DNA from 2 places in the Stenotrophomonas sp. Steno-Z10-BAI genome. Region 2 is predicted to be linked to the other one. Evidence: riboswitches for the same ligand, from Rfam matches in the RefSeq annotation. Region 2 holds a riboswitch; the other holds the start of a gene.
What was found. A riboswitch is a leader RNA that binds a small molecule or an ion and turns the genes downstream of it on or off. The one in region 2 is predicted to bind glycine.
Positions count from the first base shown of each region.

Region 1 (7,905 bases), on a different contig from region 2:
AACGCGATGCTCAGTGCCGTGCGCGCGCTGATTCCCGACGACGCGGCAGTGGAACGCTATGGCCCGATGCCAGCACCGATGCCCCGCCGCGCCGGCTACCAGCGCACCCAGCTGCTGCTGTCCTCACCCGCGCGACGCCCGCTGCACGGCGTGCTGGATCAGGTGACGCCGCAGATCGCCGCGCTGCCGCAGGCACGCAAGGTGCGCTGGTCGCTGGATGTGGATCCGATGGATCTGTATTAGGCCGGCAGGTGCCGACCGTGGGTCGGCACGGCCGCTCAAGTCAACGCGGTCATGACCCCACGCTGATACGCCGGCCGCTGTTTCAACCGCTCGTACCACGCGGCCAGATGCGGCAGGTCCGGGCGCTGGATCGGCATCTCGAACCAAGCATAGATGAAGGCACCCAGCGGGATATCGCCCATCGCGAACTGCTCACCGGACAGATACGGCTGCCGCGACAAAGCCTCATCGGCCATCGCCAGCAACTCGCCGGAGCGCACCAGTGCCGCTGCGATGCGGGCCTCATCCCGATCAGCAGGCGCGGTCCGCAGGGTCCCCCAGAACAGATCGCGGAACACGCCGGCGAAGGTCGAGGTGGTCCAGTCCATCCACTTCTCCGACTGCGCGCGCGCCACCACATCTTCCGGGTACAGCGTGCCCAGCGCGTAGCGCGCGCAGAGATAGCGCACGATCGTGTTGGATTCCCACAGCGGCAGGCCCTGGTCCTCGATCACCGGCACCAGCCCGTTCGGATTCATCGCGCGGTACTCCGGCGACTGCGTACCACCGAAGGCACCGCCGACCTCGATCGACTCGTAGGGCGCCCCGATCTCCTCGGCACACCACAGCACTTTGCGCACGTTGCTGGAATTGCGACGGCCCCAGATGTTCAGCATGATCGGATTCCCGTATCGTTCGATGCGCGGCAGCGGGGTCGCGCGGTGCCGCTACGATACGCCCAACGGCGGGCCCACCGTCATGTCATGGATGAAAAACAATGATCCTCTACGCACTCGAAATCGTGTTGCTCATTGCCGGGATCGGCACGCTCGTGGTCGGTTATCGCCGCCACCATCGCAATCTGCTGCTCAGCGCCGCGCTGTTGCTGCTGGCCAGCGGCATGCTGCCTGACGCCGTGCGAGGCTTCTCCGATGGCTTCAACGGCAGCACGGCCCGCCCGTTGGCCGTGCTGCTGCGCTGAGGCCGGCGGTTACTTCGCCGCCTTCGCCGCACTCTTCTTGGGCAGTGCGCGCACATAGGTCGACTTGCCCTCTTTTTTCATCTCGAACAGGCCCGTCGCGGCCAACAGATCGCTGAGTTTGCTGTACCCGTAATTGCGCGAATCGAACGAGGCCTGGTTGCCGATCTGGCTGCCGACCGGGCCGAGATGCGACCAGCCATCCTCGGCTTCGGCCGAGGTCACCGCGCGGCGCAGCATCTGCACCAGCCGGGTATCGTTGCGCAGCTCCGGGCCGCTCTTGCGCGGGCGGGTTTCCTCGTTGTCCTGCTCCACCTCCTGATCGGCCGCATGGGGTTGGCCCAGCGCCTCGATGTAGGTGAACTTCGAGCACGCGTTGACGAACGGCTCGGGCGTTTTCTTCTCGCCGAAGCCGTACACCTTCACCCCGTCGGTCAGCAGGCGCATCACCAGCGGGGTGAAATCCGCATCGCTGGAGACGATCGCAAAGCCATCCAGATTGCGTGCGTACAGCATGTCCATCGCGTCGATCACCATCGCCATGTCCGAGGCATTCTTGCCACGGCTGTAGGCGAACTGCTGGATCGGGCGGATCGCGTACTCGTGCAGCACGGACTCCCACCCTTTCAGCCGCGGGCTCTTCCAGTTGCCGTAGGCACGGCGGACATTGGCCACACCGTAGCGGGCGACTTCAGCCAGCACCGCATCGATCTTGGAAGAGGGTGCGTTGTCGGCATCGATCAGCAGGGCGATGCGCTTTTCCGGTTCGGACATCTCGGTCTCCTGGGCGGGATCGGATCGGCCATCGGGCAAGCGCGATGGCCCCTGAACCCAGTATCGGCCATCGACGTGAACATCGCGCTTCACGTGCGACCATGGGCCGCATCACGAGACGACCTGCGCCGCCCCCCTCCGGCGCCCGCCAAGGAGTGAAGCATGACCCGCGATCCCACGCCCCACCTGCTCATCATCGGTGGCGGTTTTGCCGGCCTCTGGGCCACCCGTGCCCTCGCCTCGGCGCACGTGCGCATCACCCTGGTGGACCGTCGCAACCATCATCTGTTCCAGCCGCTGCTCTACCAGGTGGCCACCGCAGGCCTGTCCGCGCCGGATATCGCCGCGCCGCTGCGCCACATCCTCGGTCACCAGCGCAATGTCGAAGTGCGCCTGGGTGAAGTGACCGGCATCGACAAGGCCGCGCGCACCGCGACGCTGGCCGATGGCACGCAGATTACGTACGACACCCTGATGCTGTGCACCGGCGCCACCCATGCCTACTTCGGCCACGACGAATGGGCCGCCGATGCGCCGGGCCTGAAGACGCTGGACGATGCCATCGCGCTGCGCCGCAAGCTGCTGCTCGCCTTCGAGCGCGCCGAGGCCGAACCCGATCCCGCGCGCAAAGCGGCGTGGCTGAGTTTCGCCGTGGTCGGTGGCGGCCCCACCGGCGTGGAACTGGCCGGCACCCTGGCCGAGATCGCACGGCATACGCTGCGCAATGAGTTCCGCCATATCGATCCCGCCTCGGCCAAGGTCCGCCTGGTCGAAGCCGGCCCGCGCGTGCTGTCCACCTTCCCCGAGGTGCTCTCGCTCAAGGCGCGGCGGCAGCTGGAAAAGCTGGGCGTGGAAGTGCTCACCGGCACGCCCGTCAGCGACATCAATGCCGAAGGCTTCCAGCTTGGCGAGCGCTTCGTCGAGGCCCGCACCGTGGTCTGGGCCGCCGGTGTCGCCGCCTCACCGCTGGCACGTACGTTGGAGGTGCCACTGGACCGCGCCGGCCGCGTGCCGGTGCAGCCTGACCTTACCCTGGAGGGCCACCCGGAGATATTCGTTGCCGGTGACCTGGCGGCACTGACCCAGGCCGACGGCAAGCCGGTGCCCGGCGTCGCGCCGGCGGCCAAGCAGATGGGCAAGCACGTGGCCACCACCGTCCAGGCACGCCTGGCCGGCAAGCCCGCGCCGGGTGCGTTCAAATACCAGGACTTCGGCAACCTGGCGACCATCGGCCGCATGGCGGCGATCGTCCACCTCGGCCGGCTGCAGCTCTCCGGCGTGCTGGCCTGGTGGTTCTGGCTGGCCGCGCACGTGTTCTTCCTGATCGGCTTCCGCAACCGCGTGGTGGTGCTGTTGAACTGGGCGGTGGCGTACTGGAGCTATCAGCGCAGCGCGCGGATCATCTTCGGCGATGCACAGGACGATCGCCGGCCGAAACGACCGCCCACGCCCTGATCATCCCTGCGACAGACATCCCCAGCCATCCACCTGGCCGCTGTAGGAGACCGCCTCGCTGGCCAGCAGACCTTCGAAGCCGGCGATGTTCTGGTGGGTCGGCAGCATCAGCGGATGCACCACCACCTGCCACGGGTAGTCATCGTTGCCGTCGTAGGCGGCGAAGGACACCTTCTGGTCGTTCTTGAGCAGGTGCACGGCGAAGGCGATCGCCACATCCTGGGTCGGGAAGATCAGCGCGAAATCCACCTCGCGCGGAATCGTCAGATCATCGCCGTCCTGCAGCATGTTCCAGAGCACATCGCCATTCTCATCTTCCGGGTACAACGACAGATCGCGGGACATGGCACTCCAGGGCTTGGGCAAGCGGATCAACGAACGAGGGTCGATGGTATGCCGCCAACGAAGGCCCGAACAACCCGCACGCGGGGCTACGTGGGATCGGGCAGCGCCAGCCACGCCAGCTTGCGCTCGCGCGGTTGCCGCTTGAGCTGCCACTCGGCCTTCGACGCCGCCGCGCGGTCCGGGTAGGCGCGCATCGCCAGCACCTTCACCGGCGGGTTGGCCCGGGTGTATTTCGCCCCTTTGCCGGCCAGATGGGCCTGGAAGCGCGCGTCCACGTCGTTGCTGATGCCGGCGTAATAGCTGCCGTTGCGGCATTCAAGCAGGTATAGGTACCAGAGGGCGGGTTCAGCGGGCATACCGGGATTATCCCCCGGCACGGGCCCGGCGGCTGCTAGAATCCGCCCCGGATGCAGGAGAGAGGCGCCGCGCTGGCGCCCGCCGAAGGCGCAGGCTCCCATAATCGCTCAGGCCGGTGGCTGCACAGCCACCAACCATGCATCCGACACGCCGATCTGGAGAGAGGTCTTCAATGACCCGCCGAAGGGGCACGTGGCTTTGGCCACCGAACTCTCAGGCAAAAGGACAGCGGGAGCGGCAACGGAATCCCACCCCACGACAGTGCAGCGGCGCTGGCGTGAGGCGTGTGCGTTTCCGTCCCCCGCCTGACGTGTTTCCCGGAGCCCCCCATGCTGCTCTCCCTGATCTACCTCATCGCCATCTCGGCCGAAGCCATGACCGGCGCGCTGTCGGCCGGTCGCCGCCGCATGGACCTGTTCGGCGTGGTCATCATCGCCTGCGTCACCGCGCTCGGCGGCGGCTCGCTGCGCGACATCGTGCTCGGCCACTACCCGCTGGGCTGGGTGAAGCACCCGGAGTACCTGGGCTTCACCATCTGCGCGGCACTGATCGCGACCTGGGTGGCGCGCTGGATGCATCACTTCCGGCGCACCTTCCTGGTGCTCGATGGCCTGGGCCTGATCGCGTTCACCCTGATCGGCTGCGCGGTCGCGCGCGAGGGCGGGCACACCGTGCCGATCATCCTGATCGCCGGCATGCTGACCGGTGCGTTCGGCGGCGTGCTGCGCGATGTGTTGTGCAACGAGGTGCCGCTGATCTTCCAGAAAGAACTGTATGCGGTGATCACCCTGCTCACCGGCGCGGCCTACCTGGCCCTGCTGGAACTCGGCGTGTCGCTCAACGCGGCCACGCTGTGGTGCCTGGGCGGCGGCTTCCTGTTCCGCCTGCTGGCCATCCACTTCAAGTGGGAAATGCCGAAGTTCGTGTACCGCGACGAGGTGCATTGACGCACCCGCGGGCATGACCAAGGTCACGGGAGCTTGAGCGGCCCGGCCCTGTATCATGGCGCTCCCGTTCCATTCGAACGGCATCCAGCCACGCGGCGGTGTTCCACCCGCTGCCCCGCCAGACACCCTCTCCCCCGTTGACCTGCCGCCGTCGGCCGGTCCCCATGGACGCACTGCTCCGGTGGAGGGTGCGCAGGATGCGTATGTCCGCTTCAACGCCCCCGTCGTCTCGCCGTCGTTTCGCCACACCGCTGTTGATCGCTGCCGGTGTCGGCCTGGCCGCCATCGCTGCATGGAAACTGCTCTCGCCCGCCCCCGCCGCCGGCCCGTCCGGGGGTCCGCAGCCGACCCCGGTGCGTGTGGCCACCGCGACGCAGGAAGACCTGGTGGTGCGCCTGAAAGCGCTGGGCACGGTGACCCCGCTGCATACGGTGAGCATCCGCAGCCGCGTGGATGGCGAGCTGCTGCGGCTGGCATTCTCCGAGGGCCAGCACGTCACCGCCGGCGAGCTGCTGGCCGAGATCGATCCGCGCCCGTTCCAGGTGCAGCTCTCGCGTGCGCTGGGTACCCAGCAGCAGAACCTGGCCGAGTTGGACAATGCCGAAAGCCAGCTCAAGCGCTTCGCCGAACTGCAAAGCAAGCACTTCGTCTCCGCGCAGGACCTCAGTGATCAGCAGAGCAAGGTCCGCCAGCTGCAGGGCCGCCGCCAGACCGACCAGGCGGCGGTGGATGAAGCACGCCTGCAGCTGCAGTACACCCGCATCACCGCACCGGTGGCCGGGCGCATGGGCCTGCGCAACGTCGATGTCGGCAACCTGGTGCGCAGTGGCGATACCGAGCCGCTGGCCACCATCACCCAGACCACCCCGATCAGCGTGCTGTTCACCGTGCCCGAGCCGGACCTGCCGGCGGTGGTGGCTGCCGCACGCGCCAATCCCCGGCTGACCGTGGAAGCCTGGGACCGCGAGGAGCGCACTGCACTGGGCGACGGGGTGCTCTCCAGCCTGGACAACCGCATCGATACCGCCACCGGCACGCTGAAACTGCGCGCGCAGTTCGCCAATACCGATGAATCACTGTTCCCCAACCAGTTCGTCAACGTGCGTCTGCAGGTCAGCAGCAGCGATGCGGTGGTGATTCCCAATGCCGCCGTGCAGTTCGGCAGCAAGGGCAGCTACGTCTATGTGATCGCGGCCGATGACACCTCATCGCTGCGCACCGTGGTGCTCGGCCCGGCCGATGGCGAACGCGTCTCGGTGCGCGAAGGCCTCAAGGCCGGCGAGCGCGTGGTGGTGGAAGGCATCGACGGGCTGCGCGAAGGCGCCAAGGTCGAGGTGGTGGAGCAGGACCCGCCACGGACCGGCGCATGAACCTCTCGCGCCCCTTCATCGAGCGCCCGGTCGCGACCACGCTGCTGATGGTGGCGCTGCTGCTGTCCGGCGTGATGGCCTACCGCCTGCTGCCGGTCGCGGCACTGCCGCAGGTCGATTACCCGATCATCCAGATCACCACGCTGTATCCCGGCGCCAGCCCGGATGTCACCACCAGCGCGGTCACCGCGCCGCTGGAACGCCAGCTCGGGCAGATTCCCGGCCTGAAGCAGATGTCCTCGACCAGCTCCGGCGGCGCGTCGGTGATCACCCTGCAGTTCTCGCTGGAGGTCGCGCTCGGCGTGGCCGAGCAGGAAGTGCAGGCCGCGATCAACGCCGCCGACAGCTTCCTGCCCGACGACCTGCCGGTGCCGCCGGTGTACCGCAAGGTCAACCCGGCCGACACCCCGATCCTGACCCTGGCAGTGACCTCGCAGGGCCTCTCGCTCCCGCAGGTGCACGATCTGGTCGATACCCGCATGGCGCAGCGGCTCTCGCAGCTGCCTGGGGTCGGGCTGGTCAGCCTCGCTGGTGGGCAGCGCCCGGCGGTGCGCATCCAGGTCAATCCGTCCGCGCTGGCCGCCAACGGGCTGAGCATGGCCAGCATCCGCACCGCGATCGGCACGGCCAACGTCAACCTGCCCAAGGGCAGCTTCGACGGGCCGACCCGCGCGATCATGCTCGATGCCAACGATCAGATGCGCTCGGTGGCCGAGTACCGCGCCCTGATCCTGGCCTGGAAGGATGGCGCACCGCTGCGTCTGGGCGACGTGGCCACCATCGAAGACGGCGCCGAGAACCGCCAGCTCGCCGCGTGGTCGGGCACCACCCCGGCCGTGCTGATCAACATCCAGCGCCAGCCCGGCGCGAACGTCATCGCCGTGGTCGACCAGGTGCGTGCGCTGCTGCCGCAGCTGCAATCCTCGCTGCCGGCCGGTGTGGATGTGGCCATCCTCAGCGATCGCACCGAATCGATCCGCGCGTCCATCCGTGGCGTGCAGCACGAGCTGCTGATCGCGATCGCGCTGGTGGTGATGGTCACCTTCCTGTTCCTGCGCAACATCCCGGCCACGATCATTCCCAGCATCGCGGTCCCGCTGTCGCTGGTCGGCACGTTCGGGGTGATGCTGCTGGCCGGCTTCTCGCTCAACAACCTCACGCTGATGGCGCTGACCATCGCCACCGGTTTCGTGGTGGACGATGCGATCGTGATGCTGGAGAACATCGCCCGTCATCTGGAGCGCGGTGCCACGCCGATGCAGGCAGCACTGAAGGGCGCCAGGCAGATCGGCTTCACCCTGATCTCGCTGACCCTGTCGCTGATCGCGGTGCTGATCCCCCTGCTGTTCATGGCCGACGTGGTCGGCAAGCTGTTCCACGAATTCGCGATCACCTTGGCGGTGGCGATCGGCATCTCGCTGCTGGTCTCGCTGACGCTGACGCCGATGATGTGCGC
Region 1 is NZ_JBWJOZ010000005.1:273,107-281,011, reverse strand. Features, by position in the region: gene AC06E9_RS14360 (primosomal protein N') at 1-243, shown strand, start outside; gene AC06E9_RS14355 (glutathione S-transferase family protein) at 279-899, opposite strand; gene AC06E9_RS14350 (hypothetical protein) at 1,001-1,204, shown strand; gene AC06E9_RS14345 (NYN domain-containing protein) at 1,214-1,975, opposite strand; gene AC06E9_RS14340 (NAD(P)/FAD-dependent oxidoreductase) at 2,138-3,430, shown strand; gene AC06E9_RS14335 (ribonuclease E inhibitor RraB) at 3,431-3,775, opposite strand; gene AC06E9_RS14330 (GIY-YIG nuclease family protein) at 3,862-4,131, opposite strand; glycine riboswitch at 4,176-4,269, shown strand; glycine riboswitch at 4,278-4,369, shown strand; gene AC06E9_RS14325 (trimeric intracellular cation channel family protein) at 4,462-5,079, shown strand; gene AC06E9_RS14320 (MdtA/MuxA family multidrug efflux RND transporter periplasmic adaptor subunit) at 5,283-6,449, shown strand; gene AC06E9_RS14315 (MdtB/MuxB family multidrug efflux RND transporter permease subunit) at 6,446-7,905, shown strand, end outside.
Region 1: another riboswitch for glycine. It lies ahead of AC06E9_RS14325 (trimeric intracellular cation channel family protein); the one in region 2 lies ahead of gcvP (aminomethyl-transferring glycine dehydrogenase).

Region 2 (7,905 bases):
ACCAGCGGCGCGTTCTCGGTCTACGCCGCCGACGCCATGGGCGCCACCGCCGGCGCCACGGTGGGCTGGCTGTGGTGGGTGCAGCTGGTGATCGTGATCGCCGCTGAAGCGGTCGGTGCGGCCGGCCTGCTCGCCACGGTGTGGCCGGCGATTCCGGTGCCGATGGCGGCGCTGGCCTTCATGCTGTTCTTCACCGCCATCAATCTGCTCGGGGTGAAGAACTTCGGCGAGTTCGAATTCTGGTTCGCGATCCTCAAAGTCGCCGCGATCGTCGGCTTCATCCTGATCGGCGTGGCGCTGCTGATGGGCTGGCTGCCGGACGTGGCCTCGCCGGGCCTGCGCAACTTCACCGAGCACGGTGGCTTCATGCCCAAGGGCCTGGCCGGGATCGGCGCGGCGCTGCTGGTGGTGATATTCGCCTTTGGCGGCACCGAGATCGTGGCGGTGGCCGCGGCCGAAACCGAAGATCCTGAGCGCAGCATCGCCCGTGCGATCCGCACCGTGGCCTGGCGCATCCTGGTGTTCTACATCGGCTCGCTGAGCGTGATCATCGCGGTGGTCCCGTGGACCAGCGAGGCACTCAGGTCGCCGTTCGCGGCGGTGCTGGAAGCGGCCAAGATTCCGGGCGCGGCGACGGCGATCACGCTGATCGCGGTGATCGCGCTGCTGTCGGCGTTGAACGCCAATCTCTACGGTGCGTCGCGGATGATGTATTCGCTGGCGCAGCGCCGCGAGGCGCCGGCGGTGCTGGGCTGGACCGATCCGCGCCAGGTGCCGATCATCGCGGTGCTGGCCAGTGTGCTGTTCGGTTTTGCGGCGACGGTGATGGAGCTGGTGTTCCCGGACAAGGTGTTGCCGGTGCTGCTCAACATCGTGGGCTCGACGTGTCTGTTGGTGTGGACGATTTCGTTGCTGTCGCAGTTGATTCTGCGCCATCGTGCGAACCGGGATGGGACGCGGTTGCCGTTCCGGATGGCGGGATATCCGTATCTGACGGTGATCGGGTTGGGGGTGCTGGCGCTGATCTTCGGTCTGTTGCTGTCCGAAGCGCACACGCGGGTGCAGTTCCTGTCGATGGCGGCGCTGACGGTGGTGATTGCGGCGAGCAGTGAGATCGCGCGTCGGGTGCGTGCTACAGCTAACAGCTAACAGCTAACAGCTAACAGCTAACAGCCGCAGGTTTTGGGGTCCGCTGGTTGGGGCGGGCACGGGTGGGTTGTCGGGACCCGCCGCAAGTACGTCCCTGTAGGCTCGTGTGTTGCCATCCATGGCAACACACGGTCCCGCCAACCCACCCGTGCCCACCCTTTGACAGGGGGCTGGTGGGCGATGGAAAGTCCAAAGCAGAAAGTCCAAAGCAGAAAGCAGCCGAGCTGGTGCTGCGCTGCTCGCTTCTCGAATCTGGATACTCGGCGTTCATCTCAATTCTCAGTGCTCAGTGCCAAGTACTCAGTGCTCGATGCTCGATGCTCGATGCACAGTGCTCGATGTTCAACGCCGATGCAGATGCTGATGCTGATGCTGATGCCTGGGTGATTGACTGCAACGTGACGCGACGACGGCATGACCTACTGACGCTCATCTCCGCCGCAGGGCATCTGCGTTTGTTTTTTCATGGGCGGCCGACAGGCTGTCGAGGGCGGGGGTGTGGGGGTTGGCGGGACCATGAGCGCCATGGATGGCGCGACATGAGCCTCCATGGACGGATTCACGGCGTGTCCCGCGAACCCACACAGCCCCGCCAGCCGGCAGAATCCAAAGGCGGCTCTCCTCCACGGCGCGCAGGAGCCGGGAGACGGGGAGTCGGCAGCAGCCCATAACAAAAACGGCCCGCTTGCGCGGGCCGTCTGCTGTTGCGTCAGGGCAGGGAGGCTCAGACCTCCACGCCCTCGTCTTCCTTGTACGCATCGACCGGGATGCAGGCGCACATCACGTTCTTGTCGCCGTAGACGTTGTCCACGCGTGCCACCGGCGGCCAGTACTTCTGCTGGCGCAGGCTGGCCAGCGGGAAGGCCGCCAGCTCGCGCGGGTAGGCGTGGGCCCACTCGCTGGCCGAGACCGCCGTGGCGGTGTGCGGTGCGTGCTTGAGCGGGTTGTCCTCGCGGTCCAGACGGCCGTCTTCGATCGCGGCGATTTCCTCACGGATCTGGATCATCGCGTTGATGAAGCGATCCAGCTCGTGCAGCGATTCGCTCTCGGTCGGTTCCACCATCAGCGTGCCGGCGACCGGGAAGCTCAGGGTCGGGGCGTGGAAGCCGAAATCGATCAGGCGCTTGGCCACGTCCTCGGCGCCGATGCCGGAGGTCTTCTCCAGCGGTCGCACGTCCAGGATGCACTCGTGCGCCACCAGGCCGTTGCGGCCGGTGTACAGGGTCTTGAAGTGCGGGGCCAGGCGCTTGGCGATGTAGTTGGCGTTGAGCAGGGCCACCTGGGTTGCCTTGCGCAGGCCGGCGGTGCCCATCAGCGTGATGTACATCCAGCTGATCGGCAGGATCGAGGCGCTGCCGAAGCTGGCCGCGCTGACCATGCCGACATCGCCTTCGCCGCCCAGCACCTTCGGCAGGAACGGGGCGAGGTGCGACTTGACCGCACACGGGCCGACACCCGGGCCACCGCCGCCGTGCGGGATGCAGAAGGTCTTGTGCAGGTTCAGGTGCGAGACGTCCGAGCCCCACTTGCCGGGCTTGGCCACGCCGACCAGGGCGTTCATGTTGGCGCCGTCGGTGTACACCTGGCCGCCGTGCTTGTGCACGATCTCGCAGATCTCCACCACCTCTTCCTCGAACACGCCATGCGTGGACGGGTAGGTGATCATCAGCGCGGCCAGGCGGTCGCTGTACTTCTCCGCGTTGACCCGGATGTCCTCCAGGTCGACGTTGCCGTTGGCATCGGTCTTGGTCACCACGACCTTCATGCCGCACATCTGCGCCGAGGCCGGGTTGGTGCCGTGCGCCGAATCCGGGATCAGGCAGACGTCGCGATGGCCCTCGCCGCGCGAGCGGTGGTAGGCGCGGATCGCCAGCAGGCCGGCGTACTCGCCCTGCGCGCCGGAGTTCGGCTGCAGGCTCACCGCGTCGTAACCGGTGCACTCGACCAGCATCGCTTCCAGGCCGTCGATCAGTTCCTTGTAGCCGGTAGCCTGGTCGGCCGGGGCCAGCGGATGGATGTTGGCGAACTCCGGCCAGGTCACCGGGATCATCTCGGCGGTGGCGTTGAGCTTCATGGTGCAACTGCCCAGCGGGATCATGGTGCGATCCATCGCCAGGTCCTTGTCCGCCAGCGAGCGCAGGTAACGCAGCAGTTCGTGTTCGCTGTGGTGGGTGTTGAACACCGGGTGGGTCAGGAATTCGCTGGTGCGCACCAGATCGGCCGGCAACGCATCGGCGGTGGCCGCATCCAGTGCATCCACGTCGACCGTGGCACCGAACAGCTGGCCGAGCGCGACGATGTCGGCGCGGGTCGCGGTTTCGTCCAGGCTGATGCCGACCGCATCGCTGTCGATCGCACGCAGGTTGATGCGCGCCGCCGCAGCCTTGGCGTGGATCGCCTTGGCGTCCACATCCTTGACGTGCAGGGTGTCGAAGAAGTGCTCGCCCACGTTGACGCCGGCGCCGCGCAGTGCGGCGGCCAGGATCGCGGCCAGACGGTGGGTGCGACGGGCGATGCGGGTCAGGCCTTCCGGGCCGTGGTACACGGCGTACATCGAGGCCATCACCGCCAGCAGCACCTGCGCGGTGCAGATGTTGGAGGTCGCCTTCTCGCGGCGGATGTGCTGCTCGCGGGTCTGCAGCGTCAAGCGGTAGGCAGCGTTGCCCTGCGCATCGACCGAGACACCGATCAGGCGGCCCGGCATCGAGCGCTTGTAGGCGTCGCGGCAGGCCATGAAAGCGGCATGCGGGCCGCCGAAGCCGAACGGCACGCCGAAGCGCTGCGAGTTGCCGACCACGATGTCCGCGCCCCATTCGCCGGGGGCGGCGATCAGGGTCAGCGCCAGCAGGTCGGTGGCCACGGCGACCAGGCCACCGCGCGCGTGCACGGCATCGGCCAGCGCCTTGTAATCGCCGATATGGCCGAAGGTATCCGGGTACTGCAGCAGCACGCCGTAGGCTTCGGCTTCCATCGCCTCGGCCGGGGTGCCCACGCGCAGCACGATGCCCATCGGCTCGGCGCGGGTGCGCAGCAGTTCCAGCGTCTGCGGGTGCACGGCGTCGTGCACGAAGAAGGTATCGGACTTCGACTTGGCCGAGCGCTTGGCCAGCGTCATCGCTTCGGCGGCGGCGGTGGCTTCATCCAGCAGCGAAGCGTTGGCGATCTCCATGCCGGTGAGGTCGGCGCACAGGGTCTGGAAGTTGATCAGCGCTTCCATGCGGCCCTGTGAAATCTCGGCCTGGTACGGGGTGTAGGCGGTGTACCACGCCGGGTTTTCCAGCACGTTGCGCAGGATGACGTTCGGGGTGAGCGTGCCGTAGTAGCCCTGGCCGATGAAGGTGCGGAACACCTGGTTCTTGTCGGCGATGGCGCGGATCTTGGCCAGCGCCTGCACTTCGGTGAGGGACTCGGGCAGATCCAGCGGTGCCGGCGACTTGATGCCGGCCGGGACGATCGCATCGGTCAGTGCGTCCAGCGAGGCGTGGCCGACCACGTCGAGCATCTGCGCGATTTCGGCGTCGTTGGGGCCGATATGGCGTTCGACGAACGCGTGGCTGTGTTCAAGCTCGCGCAGGGAGGGGGTGTTCTGGGACATGGCTGGCATCTCGGAGAGTGGGCACGCACGTTCGGAAGGCGGCCGGGCCAGGGCGCGTCGCGGACGACAGCGATCCACCGGACCTTGCGGTCTTCCTGGGTGCCCCTCTGTCCTTTTGCCTGAGAGTTTAAAAGCGCGCATCGGCGTGCTTCGTGCCCCTTCGGCGCCGGCATTCGCCGGTCTCTCCAGAGTTTTGGTACGGGTGGTATCGGGCCTGAGCGATTACGGGCGTTGCGCCTTCGGCAGCGGGTGTCCGCTTCTCCCACCATGTAGCGCGGCGATTATAGCCCAGCCGTTTCGGGCACTGGGCCTTTCCGGCACATGAATACGCAGCCGCGCAGGACCCCGGAAACCCGGCCCGGGCATGGTGCCGGGGGCGGCAAAGGCCTATGATCACTGGATCCTCGTATTCATCTGGCGCCGCCCGTTCCGGGCCAGGCGCCCGCCGTGCAGTGCGCATGGCCGCTGACGGAAGCCCGCATGACGCCCGCCTCACCCTCGACCCGCCGCTTGGCCCTGCTGCTCGCAGGCCTGGCGATGTTCGGTCCGTTCTCGATCGACACCATCTTTCCCGCCTTCCTGCTGCTGGGCGACCGCATGCAGGTGGACCAGGTTGCGGTGCAGCAGACCATCAGCGTGTACCTGCTGTTCTATGGCCTGATGAGCCTGGCCCACGGCCCGCTCTCGGATGCGTTCGGCCGCAAGCGGGTGATCATCGGTGGGCTGGTGCTGTTCATCGGCGCCTCGATCGGCTGTGCGCTGTCGCGGGACATGACCACCTTGCTGGTGTTCCGCGCGCTGCAGGGCGTGACGGCCGGTGTGGGTGTGATCGTCGGCCGCGCCGTGATCCGCGATCTGTACCACGGTGCCGACGCGCAGCGCTTGATGAGCCAGGTCTCGATGATCTTCGGCGTCGCCCCGGCGATCGCCCCGATCATCGGTGGCTGGATCCTGCTCGGCGGCGGCGACTGGCCGTTGATCTTCTGGTTCCTGGTGCTGTTCGGCGTGGTGTTGCTGCTGGCCACCGGCAAGTGGCTGCCCGAAACCCATCCGGTCGAGGCGCGCACGCCACTGTCGATGCGGGAACTGCTGCGCAGCTATGCGCGGATGGGTTCCAATGCGCGCCTGCTGCGTCTTGCTGCAGCCGGTGCGTTCAATTTCTCCGGCATCTTCCTGTATATCGCCTCGGCGCCGGTGTTCGTGATGCAGCACCTGAAGCTCGGCGAAGGCGGATTTGCCTGGTTGTTCATTCCCACCATCGGCGGCATGACCGTGGGCTCGTTCCTGTCCGGGCGCATGGCCGGGCGGATCGTGCCGCAGCGACAGATCGCGATCGGGTTTGCGTTGTGCGCGGTCTCGGCGCTGTTGAACTTCGGCTACGTGGCATCGGTACCGCAGATCGCGCTGCCGTGGGCGGTGATGCCGATCTTCCTGGGCGGCGTCGGCATGGCCTTGATCTTCCCGATCCTGGCGCTGGCCGTGCTGGACATGTACCCGCATCAGCGCGGCCTGGCCTCCTCGATGCAGATGTTCATCCAGCTGATGATCAACACGGTGGTGGCCGGCGTGGTCTCGCCGATGCTCAGCAGCAGCCCGATGCACCTGGCCTTGGGCTACGCGGGCTTCTTCGCCATCGGTGCCGTCTTCTGGTACTGGGAGCGGCGCTGCGAACGCCGCCGCGACCTGCTCACGCCCATCGAGTGAGCCGCATGCATGCCACGCCTGCACACAACGCAGGCGTGGCGGCATTGCCATTGCGCGACTGCGGCGTATCCTGTGCCTTCGCCAGCCAGTTCGTGCTCCACGACAGCCAATACGCTCCCCTGCGGACGCCGCGTCCGCCGCAACTCAGGGTGATTGCATGGCTGCCCATCAGACCTACCGCCTGTTCGATGTCGCGCTCAAGCAGCGCACCGTTCTCTCTCCGTCGCTTACCCGCATGGTCTTCGCTGCGCCCGATGTGGCCAACATGAAGACCGACGGGCCGGATCAGCGTATCAAGGTGTTCTTCCCGCTACCCGGCCAGCCAGCCCCCGAGGTGCCGCAGGGCGAGGACTGGTACGCGCGTTATCGCGCGCTGCCCGACACCGAGCGTGCGCCGATGCGCACCTACACCATCCGTGCGCTGCGCCCTGAAGTGGGCGAAGTTGATGTCGATTTCGTGCTGCACGGCGAGACCGGCCCCGCCTCGCGTTGGGCCATGCAGGCACGTGTCGGCGATCGGGTCGGACTGCTGGCGCCCGATGCGCGGGTCGAGGCCAGCAGCGAGGGCTACGAGTGGAAGCCGCCGGCGCAGGTGAAGCGCGTGCTGTTGGTGGCCGATGACACTGCGCTGCCAGCCGTGGCCGGCATTCTGGAAGACTTGGCGCAGTGGCCGCAGCCGCCGGACGTGCAGGCCTTCCTGGAGGTGGAGCACGAGGCGGATGTAATGCCGCTGCAGGCACCGCCCGGTGCGCAGCTGTTCTGGCTGGCCCGCGAGGGCGCCGCGCATGGTCAGCGGCTGCAGGACGCGGTACGGGCCCGGGTCGGTCCCTCCGGTACGCGCCATGGTGAGCAGGAACTGGCCGAGATCGACATCGATCAGGACATCCTGTGGGAGCAGGCCAGTGCGCCGGGCGGCGGGCTGTATGCCTGGGTCGCCGGCGAGGCCGGCGCGGTGATGGCGGTCCGCCGGCACCTGGTCAAAACCTGTGGTATCGACCGCCAGGCCATCACCTTCATGGGCTATTGGCGGCACGGCAAGGTCCTGGATTGAGAGGGCCGCCCGTGCTGCGATACGGGCTCGCCAGGGTCCGTGCGGTATCCTTGGCGCTTTGCCGCAGTCCGGATTTCCCCATGTCGACCACCTCCAAACTGCGCCGCGACATCCGCCGGCGCCGCGAAACCCAGGCCGCCAACCGCGAGCAGGCCGCCACCCCGCCGGTCGAGCCGCATGCCGAACTGCGCGACCAGCAACGCACGCTGCTGGCCGGTGTGGTGCGCCGCGAGGGTGAGTGGGTGCTGGGCATGGACGGACGCATCGCGGGGCAGACCACCAGCGCGGCACGCGTGCTGGCCTTGATCATGCAGGCCGCCGAACTGCACGAGCGGCAGGGCACGCCGGTCCGGTTGGTGTACTCGGATGCGTTGAAGGATGCCGCGCACGCCGAGGCCAAGGCCGA
Region 2 is NZ_JBWJOZ010000001.1:451,891-459,795, reverse strand. Features, by position in the region: gene AC06E9_RS02260 (amino acid permease) at 1-1,149, shown strand, start outside; gene gcvP (aminomethyl-transferring glycine dehydrogenase) at 1,874-4,753, opposite strand; glycine riboswitch at 4,842-4,943, opposite strand; gene AC06E9_RS02250 (multidrug effflux MFS transporter) at 5,225-6,448, shown strand; gene AC06E9_RS02245 (siderophore-interacting protein) at 6,606-7,499, shown strand; gene AC06E9_RS02240 (hypothetical protein) at 7,580-7,905, shown strand, end outside.